3 regions of the Frigoribacterium sp. CFBP 8759 genome follow, and region 3 is predicted to be linked to each of the others. Evidence: predicted binding sites of a transcription regulator. Region 3 holds the regulator's gene; each other region holds the start of a gene.

Region 1 (3,275 bases), on a different contig from region 3:
GCTCAACTCGCTCATAGACCGACCCGCTGCACTGGCCTACGCACCCATGCTCGTCGGCCGCCTGCAGCGCCTGCGAGTCGCCCGCCGCGACGCCCGATCGACCCGTTCGTTCGGTCCGACCCGCTGACCCACGAGAGACCACGCATGCCGAAATTCGACCGAGACCGGTTCGACGACGTCCCCGCCGACCTCGACCGCGTCGGAGCCCACCGGGCCGAGAAGCGCCCCGGCAGCGGCTGGATCGCCTTCGCCTGGGCCGCGTTGGCCGTCGGCGTGCTGGTCGGTGCCGGCGTGGTCTACCTCGGGGTCGCGAACAACAGCTTCCAGTTCGTCAACCCCTCGTCGTCGAGCACCGCCGAGGCCCAGGCGCCCGAGACGGAGACGGTGACCCCGACGGCCTCGCCGACGGTGGCCCCGCTGACGGACCCCTCGCAGGTCGACCCCTCGGTCACCACCATCACCGTCCTGAACGGCACGGCCACCGCCGGGCTCGCCGGTTCGGCCTCCGAGCGGCTCGAGACCGCCGGGTGGGTCGTCGGCACCCAGGGCAACGCCAGCGAGCGCGTCGCGACGTCGACCGTCTACTACTCGGCGACCGACGACGAGGCCGCGGCGCTCGGGCTCGCCCAGCAGCTCGGCATCACCGACGTCGAGGCGAGCGACGCCTTCCCGGGTGCCGCCGTCACCATCGTCCTCGGGGCCGACTACAGCGCCTGAGGACGCCGCTCCCGCGGCATCGATCCGAGGAGGCGCGGGTCCCGTCGGGCCCTCACCGCACCTCCCGTGTTACGCCCACGTTTAATAACCGGTGAAATCCTCGTTTTCTGCGGGTGTTTCTCGGTCGGGGCGCGCTTTTCCGCTTTTCCCGTGGTTACCATCTGGAATTGGTCGCCCCTCACGGCTCGCCGACCTGGTGTTCTGCACGAGTGACGCTGTCCCGTCCGGGTTCGCAGGTCGCTGCGTCGACGACCCGGCCCTGCAGCACCGCACGCGCCGTACCACCACAGCAAAAGGGGAGCGACACCATGGCAAACGGGACCGTGAAATGGTTCAACGCGGAGAAGGGCTACGGCTTCATCACCGTCGAGGGTGATGGCCAGGACGTCTTCGTGCACTACTCGGCCATCGACATGAGCGGGTACAAGGTGCTCGAAGAGGGCCAGGCCGTCGTGTTCGAGGTCGGCGCGGGCGACAAGGGGCCGCAGGCGGAGTCCGTCCGGCTCGCCTGAGGCCCGCCGGAGCGCCTCGCCGCGCCCACTCCCACGCCGCACGCCGTCACGGTCCACCGTGGCGGCGTGCTCGTGCGTCCGGGCCCCGTCACGTCACTTGCACTCTCATCGGGCGAGTGCCAGAATCGTTGCTGGCACTCGCGACACGTGAGTGCCAATGCTTCTGCTTCATGACGTCCGGGAGGGACGAAAAACACACATGGCTAAGATCATTGCTTTTGACGAAGAGGCCCGTCGTGGCCTCGAGCGTGGCCTGAACATCCTGGCCGACGCGGTGAAGGTCACGCTCGGCCCGCGTGGTCGCAACGTCGTGCTCGAGAAGAAGTGGGGCGCCCCCACCATCACGAACGACGGCGTCTCCATCGCCAAGGAGATCGAGCTCGATGACCCCTTCGAGAAGATCGGTGCCGAGCTCGTCAAAGAGGTCGCGAAGAAGACCGACGACGTCGCCGGTGACGGCACGACCACCGCGACGGTACTGGCCCAGGCCCTCGTCCGCGAAGGTCTGCGCAACGTCGCGGCCGGTGCCGACCCCATCTCGCTGAAGCGCGGCATCGAGAAGGCCGCCCAGGCCGTCTCCGACCAGCTGCTCGCCGACGCGAAGGACATCGAGACCAAAGAGCAGATCGCTGCCACGGCCTCGATCTCGGCCGCCGACCCCACCATCGGTGCGCTCATCGCCGAGGCGATCGACAAGGTCGGCAAAGAGGGCGTCGTCACCGTCGAGGAGAGCAACACCTTCGGCACCGAGCTCGAGCTCACCGAGGGCATGCGCTTTGACAAGGGCTACCTGTCGCAGTACTTCGTCACCGACCCCGAGCGTCAGGAGGCCGTCTTCGAAGACGCCTACGTGCTCATCGTCAACTCGAAGATCTCGAACATCAAGGACCTGCTGCCGATCGTCGACAAGGTGATCCAGTCGGGCAAGCAGCTGCTGATCATCGCCGAGGACGTCGACGGTGAGGCCCTGGCCACGCTCGTCGTGAACAAGATCCGTGGCATCTTCAAGTCGGTCGCCGTCAAGGCCCCCGGCTTCGGTGACCGTCGCAAGGCTCAGCTCCAGGACATCGCCATCCTCACCGGTGGTCAGGTCATCGCCGAAGAGGTCGGTCTCAAGCTCGAGAACGCGACGCTCGACCTGCTCGGCCGTGCCCGCAAGGTCATCATCACCAAGGACGAGACGACCATCGTCGAGGGTGCCGGCGACGACGAGCAGATCGCCGGCCGCGTCCGTCAGATCCGCAGCGAGATCGAGGCGACCGACAGCGACTACGACCGTGAGAAGCTCCAGGAGCGCCTCGCGAAGCTCGCCGGCGGCGTCGCCGTCATCAAGGCGGGTGCCGCGACCGAGGTCGAGCTGAAAGAGCGCAAGCACCGCATCGAGGACGCCGTGCGCAACGCGAAGGCCGCCGTCGAAGAGGGCATCGTCGCCGGTGGTGGCGTCGCCCTCATCCAGGCCGGCAAGACCGCTCTGGCCAACCTGCAGCTCGAGGGCGACGAGGCGACGGGTGCGAACATCGTCCGCGTCGCGATCGACGCTCCCCTGAAGCAGATCGCCTTCAACGCCGGCATGGAGCCCGGCGTCGTGGCCGACAAGGTCCGCGGGCTCGACATCGGTTGGGGCCTCAACGCCGCGACCGGCGAGTACGTCGACATGCTGGCCGCCGGCATCATCGACCCCGCCAAGGTCACGCGCTCGGCTCTGCAGAACGCCGCGTCGATCGCCGGTCTGTTCCTCACGACCGAGGCCGTCGTCGCCGACAAGCCCGAGAAGAACCCGGCCCCGGCCGGCGACCCCTCGGGTGGCATGGACTTCTAGTCCGCAGCCGCGCGGCTCACGCCGCGCACACGCTCAAGGGCGGTTCCCCTCCGGGGGAGCCGCCCTTCGGCGTCGCCGGGGGAGGGGCGCGCCTCGTGCTCGGTGGTTCGGCCGCTTCCGCTTCCGGGGAACACGCCAGGACGTGGTCACGACGCCACGAGAAAACGTGGTGCAGTGCCCACGTCGTGGCGTCGTGTCCAGGGCACGGGGTGCCGGCCGTGCCGGTC
Region 2 (3,275 bases), on a different contig from region 3:
CCTTTCGTGGACAGCGGCAGTGCAGCCCGACCGGTGGCGGTCGAACCTGCCGCGATTGGTCCGAAACTAGGGGTCGAATGTTTCTGGCGTGTGTTCTCGACGTCAAAGTGACGTTTCGTTAGCCATTCGTGACTTTGCGAGGGATGGTCGCTTCTAGGTGGTCGGGGCCACGGCGAGGGGCCGGCGTGATCGTCGCCCTGCACGGACCATGTCGACGGTCAGCACGATCGACGCGACCCAGACGATGGCGAAGCCGACCCACCGCGCGGTCGACATGTGCTCGCCGAGCACGACGACCCCCACGACGAACTGCAGCACGGGGGCGACGTACTGGGTCAACCCCACGGTCGTCAGGGGCAACCGACGCGTCGCCGAGGCGAAGAGCAACAGGGGCACGGCCGTGATCACGCCCGTGCCGATCGTGGCGAGGGTGTGCCCGACGCTCACGGTGCCGAGCACGACGCCGCCGCCGAGGCCCGTCACGTGCAGCACGATCAGGGTGACGGCCGCGAAGGGTGCGATCCAGAGCGTCTCGAGCGTGAGCCCGCCGACCGCGTCGACCCGACCGCCGACCTGCTTCTTGACCAGGCCGTAGAGCCCGAACGAGAACGCGAGGACGAGCGAGATGAACGGCGGCCGGCCCGCCCCGACGGCGATCACGAGGACGGCGACGGCGCTCAGCCCGACGGCCACCCACTGGGTCGTGCGGAGACGCTCGCGCAGCACGACCACGCCGAGCAGGACGGTGACGATCGGGTTGATGAAGTACCCGAGCGCCGCCTCGACCACGTGCCCGCTGAGCGTCGCCGAGATGAAGACCGTCCAGTTCACGACGATGAACGCGCCGGCCACCCCCATGGTGGCCACCAGGCGCGGCTGTCGCAGCAGGGCCAGGAACGAGCGCAGCGCCCCCGTCACGACGAGCAGCACCGCGCAGAAGACGAGCGAGAAGAGCACCCGCCAGGCGACGATCTCGAACGGGCCGGCCGGGGCCAGCAGCAGGAAGTACACCGGCAGGACGCCCCAGAGCCCGTAGGCCCCCAGGGCGTAGGCGAGGCCCGCCCCGCCGGCCCCGTCGACGCCGAGCCCCGAGGTCGGGGCGGAGGGGGACGAGGAGGCGCGGGTCGAGGTCACCAGGCGACTCTAGGTGGCTGCGCCCGCCGCCGGAACGGCCACTCCTGCCACCGTGGATCGATCGACGGACGACGACGCCTGGGGACGGGCCCTCGTCGGCCGGCACGGTGCCGACACGGAGAAGGCCCCTGCCGGAGCAGGGGCCTTCGGGATGGCGACCGGGGTCGCGGAGCACGGCCGGAGCCGTGCCGGGGTGCTAGCGGACGATGACCGCCAGGACGTCGCGGGCCGAGAGCACGAGGAGGTCTTCTCCGCCGTACTTCACCTCGGTTCCGCCGTACTTGCTGTAGATGACCTTGTCGCCGGTGGCGACGTCGAGCGGCACGCGGTTGCCGTTGTCGTCGATGCGGCCCGGGCCGACCGCCACCACTTCACCCTCTTGGGGCTTCTCCTTGGCGGTGTCGGGGATCACGAGACCCGAAGCAGTGGTCTGCTCGGCTTCGACCTGACGAATGACGATGCGATCTTCGAGCGGCTTGATGCTGACCGACACGGGTGACCTCTTCTTTCTCGGTGCTACGAAAACATGGGGGCTGGCACTTGCCGGGGGCGAGTGCCAGAACAACTGTAGGACGAGACTGGCACTCGGTCAATCCGAGTGCCAACGCGTCTGCCCGCGTGCGTCACACTGGACGACATGGATTCCTCCGAGCTGCTCGAAGTCCTCTCGCCCGAGGGGCTGCGGCTGCTCGACTCGCTGCCGGCGGGCGGCACCTCCGGTGACGACGTCGTCGGCACGGTGGCCGCGTTGCGCAAGCAGGGCCATTCCCCCGCCCTCGTGTCGGCGGTGCTCACACAGGCCCGGCTCCGCGGCCGGGCCGTGGCCAAGTTCGGCGAGTTCGCGAGCCGCATGCTGTTCACCGACGCGGGCCTCGAACAGGCCACGCGCCTCCCGGTCGCCGCCCGCCACGCCGGACGCTACGCCGCGGCGGGGATCGGCAGCGTCGCCGACCTGGGCTGCGGCATCGGGGGCGACGCCCTGGCCTTCGCCGCACTCGACCTCGACGTGCTCGCCGTCGACCGCGACGAGGTGACCGCGGCCGTCGCCTCGTACAACCTCGCGCCGTGGCCGTCGTCACGGGTCGAGCAGGGGGACGCCGCCACGACCGACCTCGCAGGCGTCGAGGGGGTCTTCCTCGACCCGGCGCGACGGACGTCCGGCCACACCGCCACCAAGCGCCTCGCCGATCCGGCCGACTGGTCCCCCGGCCTCGACGTCGCCTTCGGCTTCGCCGACCGCCTGCCCACCGGGGTCAAGCTCGGTCCGGGCGTCGACCGCGAGCTGCTGCCGACGGACGCCGAGTGCCAGTGGATCTCGGTGGACCGCGACGTGGTCGAGGTGGGCGTGTGGTTCGGGCCGCTCGCGCGGCCGGGAGTGGGCCGGTCCGCCCTGGTGATCAGCGCCTCCGGGGCGTCGGAGCTGACGGCCGCCGCCGACTCGGACGACGTCGACCCGGGCGACCTCGGCGAGTACCTCTACGAACCCGACGGCGCCGTGATCCGGGCACGCCTCATCGGCGACCTGGCCCGCTCGATCGACGCCCGGATGATCAGTCGCGACATCGCCTGGTTGACGACGGAGGCGCGGGTCGAGACCCCCTTCGCACAGGGATTCCGCGTGCTCGAGACGTTCCCGCTCGACGAGCGGACGCTGAAGCGCGAGCTGCGGGCCCGGGGCATCGGGCGACTCGAGATCAAGAAGCGCGGAGTCGACGTCGACCCCGCGACGTTCCGCAAGCGACTCTCGTTGCAGGGGACCGGGTCGGCGACCCTCGTCCTCACCCGGGTCGCGGGGCGGCACACCGCCCTGCTCTGCGAGCGCCTGGTCTGACGCCGGGCGGGACGCGAGAGCGGCGGGTCTCGCTGCTGCCCGACCCCCGCCGTCGCGCCTTCGTGGTGACGCACGAGTGGGCAGAAGACGCTTCTCGCCCCTGCGGCGACGCCTCCTGCCCACTCGTGCCCCACCGGGGTGGGGCCGGGCTCAGTACCCGCCGTAGTAGTCGGAACCCGACGAGAAGTCGGCGATGAAGAGGCCGAAGGCGATCCAGCCGATCACGATGAGCACGACGCCGGCGTAGCCGACGATGAGCCCGGTGAGCCAGAACCCCCTCGCGTGACGCTCACGCGACATGCCCAGGTGC
Region 3 (3,275 bases):
GGCGTCGGCCATCTGCACCTCGAGCGTGGCCAGCAGGTCGTCGCCGTTGCGGCTGTAGGTGTCGTGGTGTCGCACCTTGACCTCGAGGTACAGGTCGCCGTTCGGGCCACCGGCCTGGCCGACCTCGCCCTGACCGGGCAGCTGGAGCCGGAGTCCGGTGTCGACGCCCGCGGGGATGTCGATGGGGATCGAACGTCGGGCCCGGACGCGCCCCTGGCCCTGGCACGTCGGGCAGGGGTTGGGGATGACGGTGCCGTAGCCACGGCAGGTCCCGCACGGGCTCGACGTCATGACGTTGCCGAGCAGCGAGCGCACGGTGCGCTGGATCTGACCGGAGCCCCCGCAGATGTCGCAGGTCTGGGGCGAGGTGCCGGGTGCGCAGCACGAGCCGCTGCACGTGTCGCAGAGGACGGCCGTGTCGACCTCGATGTCGCGCTGCGTGCCGAAGACGATGTCCTCGAGGTCGACCTCGAGGCGCAGGAGCGCGTCCTGCCCGCGTTCCCGCCGGGACCGCGGACCCTGACGCTGGCCCTGGCCACCGCCGCCGAAGAACGCGTCGAAGATGTCGCCGAAGCCGGCGGCCCCGCCTCCGCCGCCGCCACCGAAGCCGGGCTGGGGGCCGAGGTCGTAGCGTTCGCGCTGCTGCGGGTCGCTGAGCACGTCGTAGGCGTGCGTGACGTCCTTGAACCGTTCGGACGCGTCGGGGCTGGGATTGACGTCGGGGTGAAGCTCGCGGGCGAGCTTGCGGTACGCCTTCTTGATCTCTTCCGGGGTCGCCTGACGGTCGACTCCGAGGACGTCGTAATGATCTGCCACTGGTTCTCGTCTGCCTCTGGTGTGGTGTGGTGGTCTTCCCGGCGGGGCCGGGCCCGGCGGACCGGGACGGGGATGGGGGTCGTGGGACGGCCGGGGCCGTGGTGGTCGGCTACCGCTCGGTGAGCAGCGACGACAGGTACCGCGCGACGGCACGGACCGCCGCCATGTTGGTCGAGTAGTCCATGCGCATGGGCCCGAGCACGCCGAGCCTCGCGATCTCGCTGCCCTGCGTGGAGTACCCGCTGGCCAGCACGGACGCCTGGGACAACCCGAACGACGCGTTCTCGCGGCCGATGCTCGCGGCCACGTCGACGGCGTCGAGTTGCATCTCGCCGAAGAGCCGCAAGAGGGCCACCTGCTCTTCGATCGCCTCGAGCACGGGGAAGAGGTCGCCGCTGAAGTCGTCGCCCGTGCGCACCAGGTTCGCCGCACCGGCCATGACGAGGCGGTCCTGACGTCCGGCGGCGATCTGCTCGGTGAGACTCGCGACGACCACGCCGACGACCGCCGCGAGGTCGGGACGGAACCGCGCCGGCAGGTCGGTGAGGGCGGTGGAGGCCTCACCCAGGGGCCGACCGCCGACCGCGGCGTTGATGGCGGCCCGCAACTCGGACAGGAAGGACTCGTCGACGGCGGTGCGGATGTCGACGACCCGCTGCTCGACCTGGCCGCTGTCGGTGATCAGCACCGTCATGACGCGACCGTCGCCCAGGCTGACCAGCTCGACGTGACGCACGCGGGCCCGGGAGAAGGTGGGGTACTGCACCAGGGCCACCTGGTTGGTGAGTTGCGACAGGAGCCGGACCGTCCGACCGAGCACCTCGTCGAGGTCGGTGGAGTCGCCCAGGAACGTCTCGATGGCCTGCCGCTGGGCCGCGCTGAGCGGGCGCAGGTCGGCGAGCTGGTTGACGAAGAGCCGGTAGCCCTTGTCGGTCGGCACGCGTCCCGACGAGGTGTGCGGTGCCGCGATGAGCTCTTCTTCTTCGAGCAGCGCCATGTCGTTGCGGATGGTCGCCGCCGAGACGCCGAACTGGTGTCGCTCGACGATGGACTTCGACCCGACCGGCTCGCGGGACGCGACGTAGTCGTGCACGATGACGCGAAGCACTTCGAGACCGCGTTCGGAGACCATGACGCACCTCTCTTCGCTCGACGTCCCCCGGGTCGTCCGCACGCCGGGCGACCGGGCCTGGCACTCGACGTGCCGGACTGCCAATCGTACGACACCTCCGTCGCGAGGCCTACTCGGGCCGCACCCGGCTGCCCTAGGGTGGCGGGGACATCCGCAGGACACTCACGAACAGGTGCAGCCATGACCGAGAACCCTCCCGCCCAGCCGAACGGCCCGCAGAACGGCCAGCCCGGCCAGAACGGTCAGCCCGGCCAGCCGTACGGGCAGGGTCTGCCCGGCCAGGGTCAGCCCGGCCAGGGCCAGCAGTCCGGCCCCGGCTTCGGCCAGCAGCCCGGCTACCAGCCGCAGCCCGTCCAGCCGATGCGCCCCGAGGACGAGAAGCTCTGGTCGACGCTCATCCACCTCGGCGGGATCCTCTTCGCGTTCGTCCCCGCCCTCGTCGGTTACCTCGTGTTGAAGGACCGCGGCCCGTTCATCCGGGAGCACACCAGGACCGCGCTGAACTTCCAGATCACGGTGGCCATCGTCTACGTGATCTCGGCGATCCTGTCGATCATCGTCATCGGAGGGGTGCTCGCCCTCGTCGCCGGCATCCTCGTGATCATCTTCTCGATCATCGCCGCCGTCGCGGCCAACAAGGGCGAGTGGTACAAGTACCCGCTGACCATCGAGTTCGTCAAGTAGACGGTCGACCGGCCCGGACGGGCACCACGCGAGGCGCGACTCCCCCGGGAGCCGCGCCTCCTGCGTTCCGGGCCCGCGCCTCCTGGTCGCCACCGCGGGGCGCCGCGGCGATCAGGACGATCGGGACGCTCAGTCGGGCAGCAGACGCCGCACGACGGCGTCGGCCATGAGCCGCCCCTCGCGCGTGAGCACGACGCGACCCCGCAGGGCCGGGCGCCCCTCGACCCAGCCGTCGGCGATGAGGCCACCGACGGCCCGGCGTCCGTCGTCGTCGAGCTCGGAGATGGGCAGCCCTTCTCGGATGCGCACCCCGAGCAGGACGCGCTCGACCCGACGGGTCTCGTCGTCGAGGGTCTCGCGCCCGGCGGCCGGCGACTCGCCCGCGGCCATGCGCTGCTGGTAGGCGGCGGGGTGCTTGACGTTCCACCAGCGGACGCCACCGACGTGACTGTGCGCGCCCGGGCCGACGCCCCACCAGTCGTGGCCCTGCCAGTACGCCAGGTTGTGGCGGGAACGGTGCTCGACGCCACGCGACCAGTTGCTGACCTCGTACCAGTCGTAGCCCGCGCCGGCGAGCCGGTCGTCAGCGATCTCGTACATGTCGGCCGCGGTGTCGTCGTCGGGCATCGGGACCTCGCCCCGC

What was found. The regulator HrcA, encoded in region 3, represses chaperone genes, less so after heat shock. The targets are predictions, from matches to a motif close to TTNGCACTCGNNNNNNNCGAGTGCNAA.
Region 1: the regulator HrcA is predicted to act here: its motif matches at 1,361-1,387, upstream of groL (chaperonin GroEL).
Region 2: the regulator HrcA is predicted to act here: its motif matches at 1,713-1,739, upstream of groES (co-chaperone GroES).

Annotation. Positions count from the first base shown of each region.
Region 1 covers NZ_JACYUH010000001.1:657,812-661,086, reverse strand. The annotation lists gene IFT79_RS03075 (DUF3263 domain-containing protein) at 1-127, shown strand, start outside; gene IFT79_RS03070 (LytR C-terminal domain-containing protein) at 145-717, shown strand; gene IFT79_RS03065 (cold-shock protein) at 1,026-1,229, shown strand; gene groL (chaperonin GroEL) at 1,429-3,048, shown strand.
Region 2 covers NZ_JACYUH010000001.1:838,716-841,990, forward strand. The annotation lists gene rarD (EamA family transporter RarD) at 154-1,134, opposite strand; gene groES (co-chaperone GroES) at 1,331-1,627, opposite strand; gene IFT79_RS03900 (class I SAM-dependent methyltransferase) at 1,772-2,965, shown strand; gene IFT79_RS16165 (DUF4190 domain-containing protein) at 3,116-3,275, opposite strand, start outside.
Region 3 covers NZ_JACYUH010000002.1:446,700-449,974, reverse strand. The annotation lists gene dnaJ (molecular chaperone DnaJ) at 1-816, opposite strand, end outside; gene hrcA (heat-inducible transcriptional repressor HrcA) at 926-1,948, opposite strand; gene IFT79_RS16305 (DUF4870 domain-containing protein) at 2,129-2,632, shown strand; gene hemW (radical SAM family heme chaperone HemW) at 2,762-3,275, opposite strand, start outside.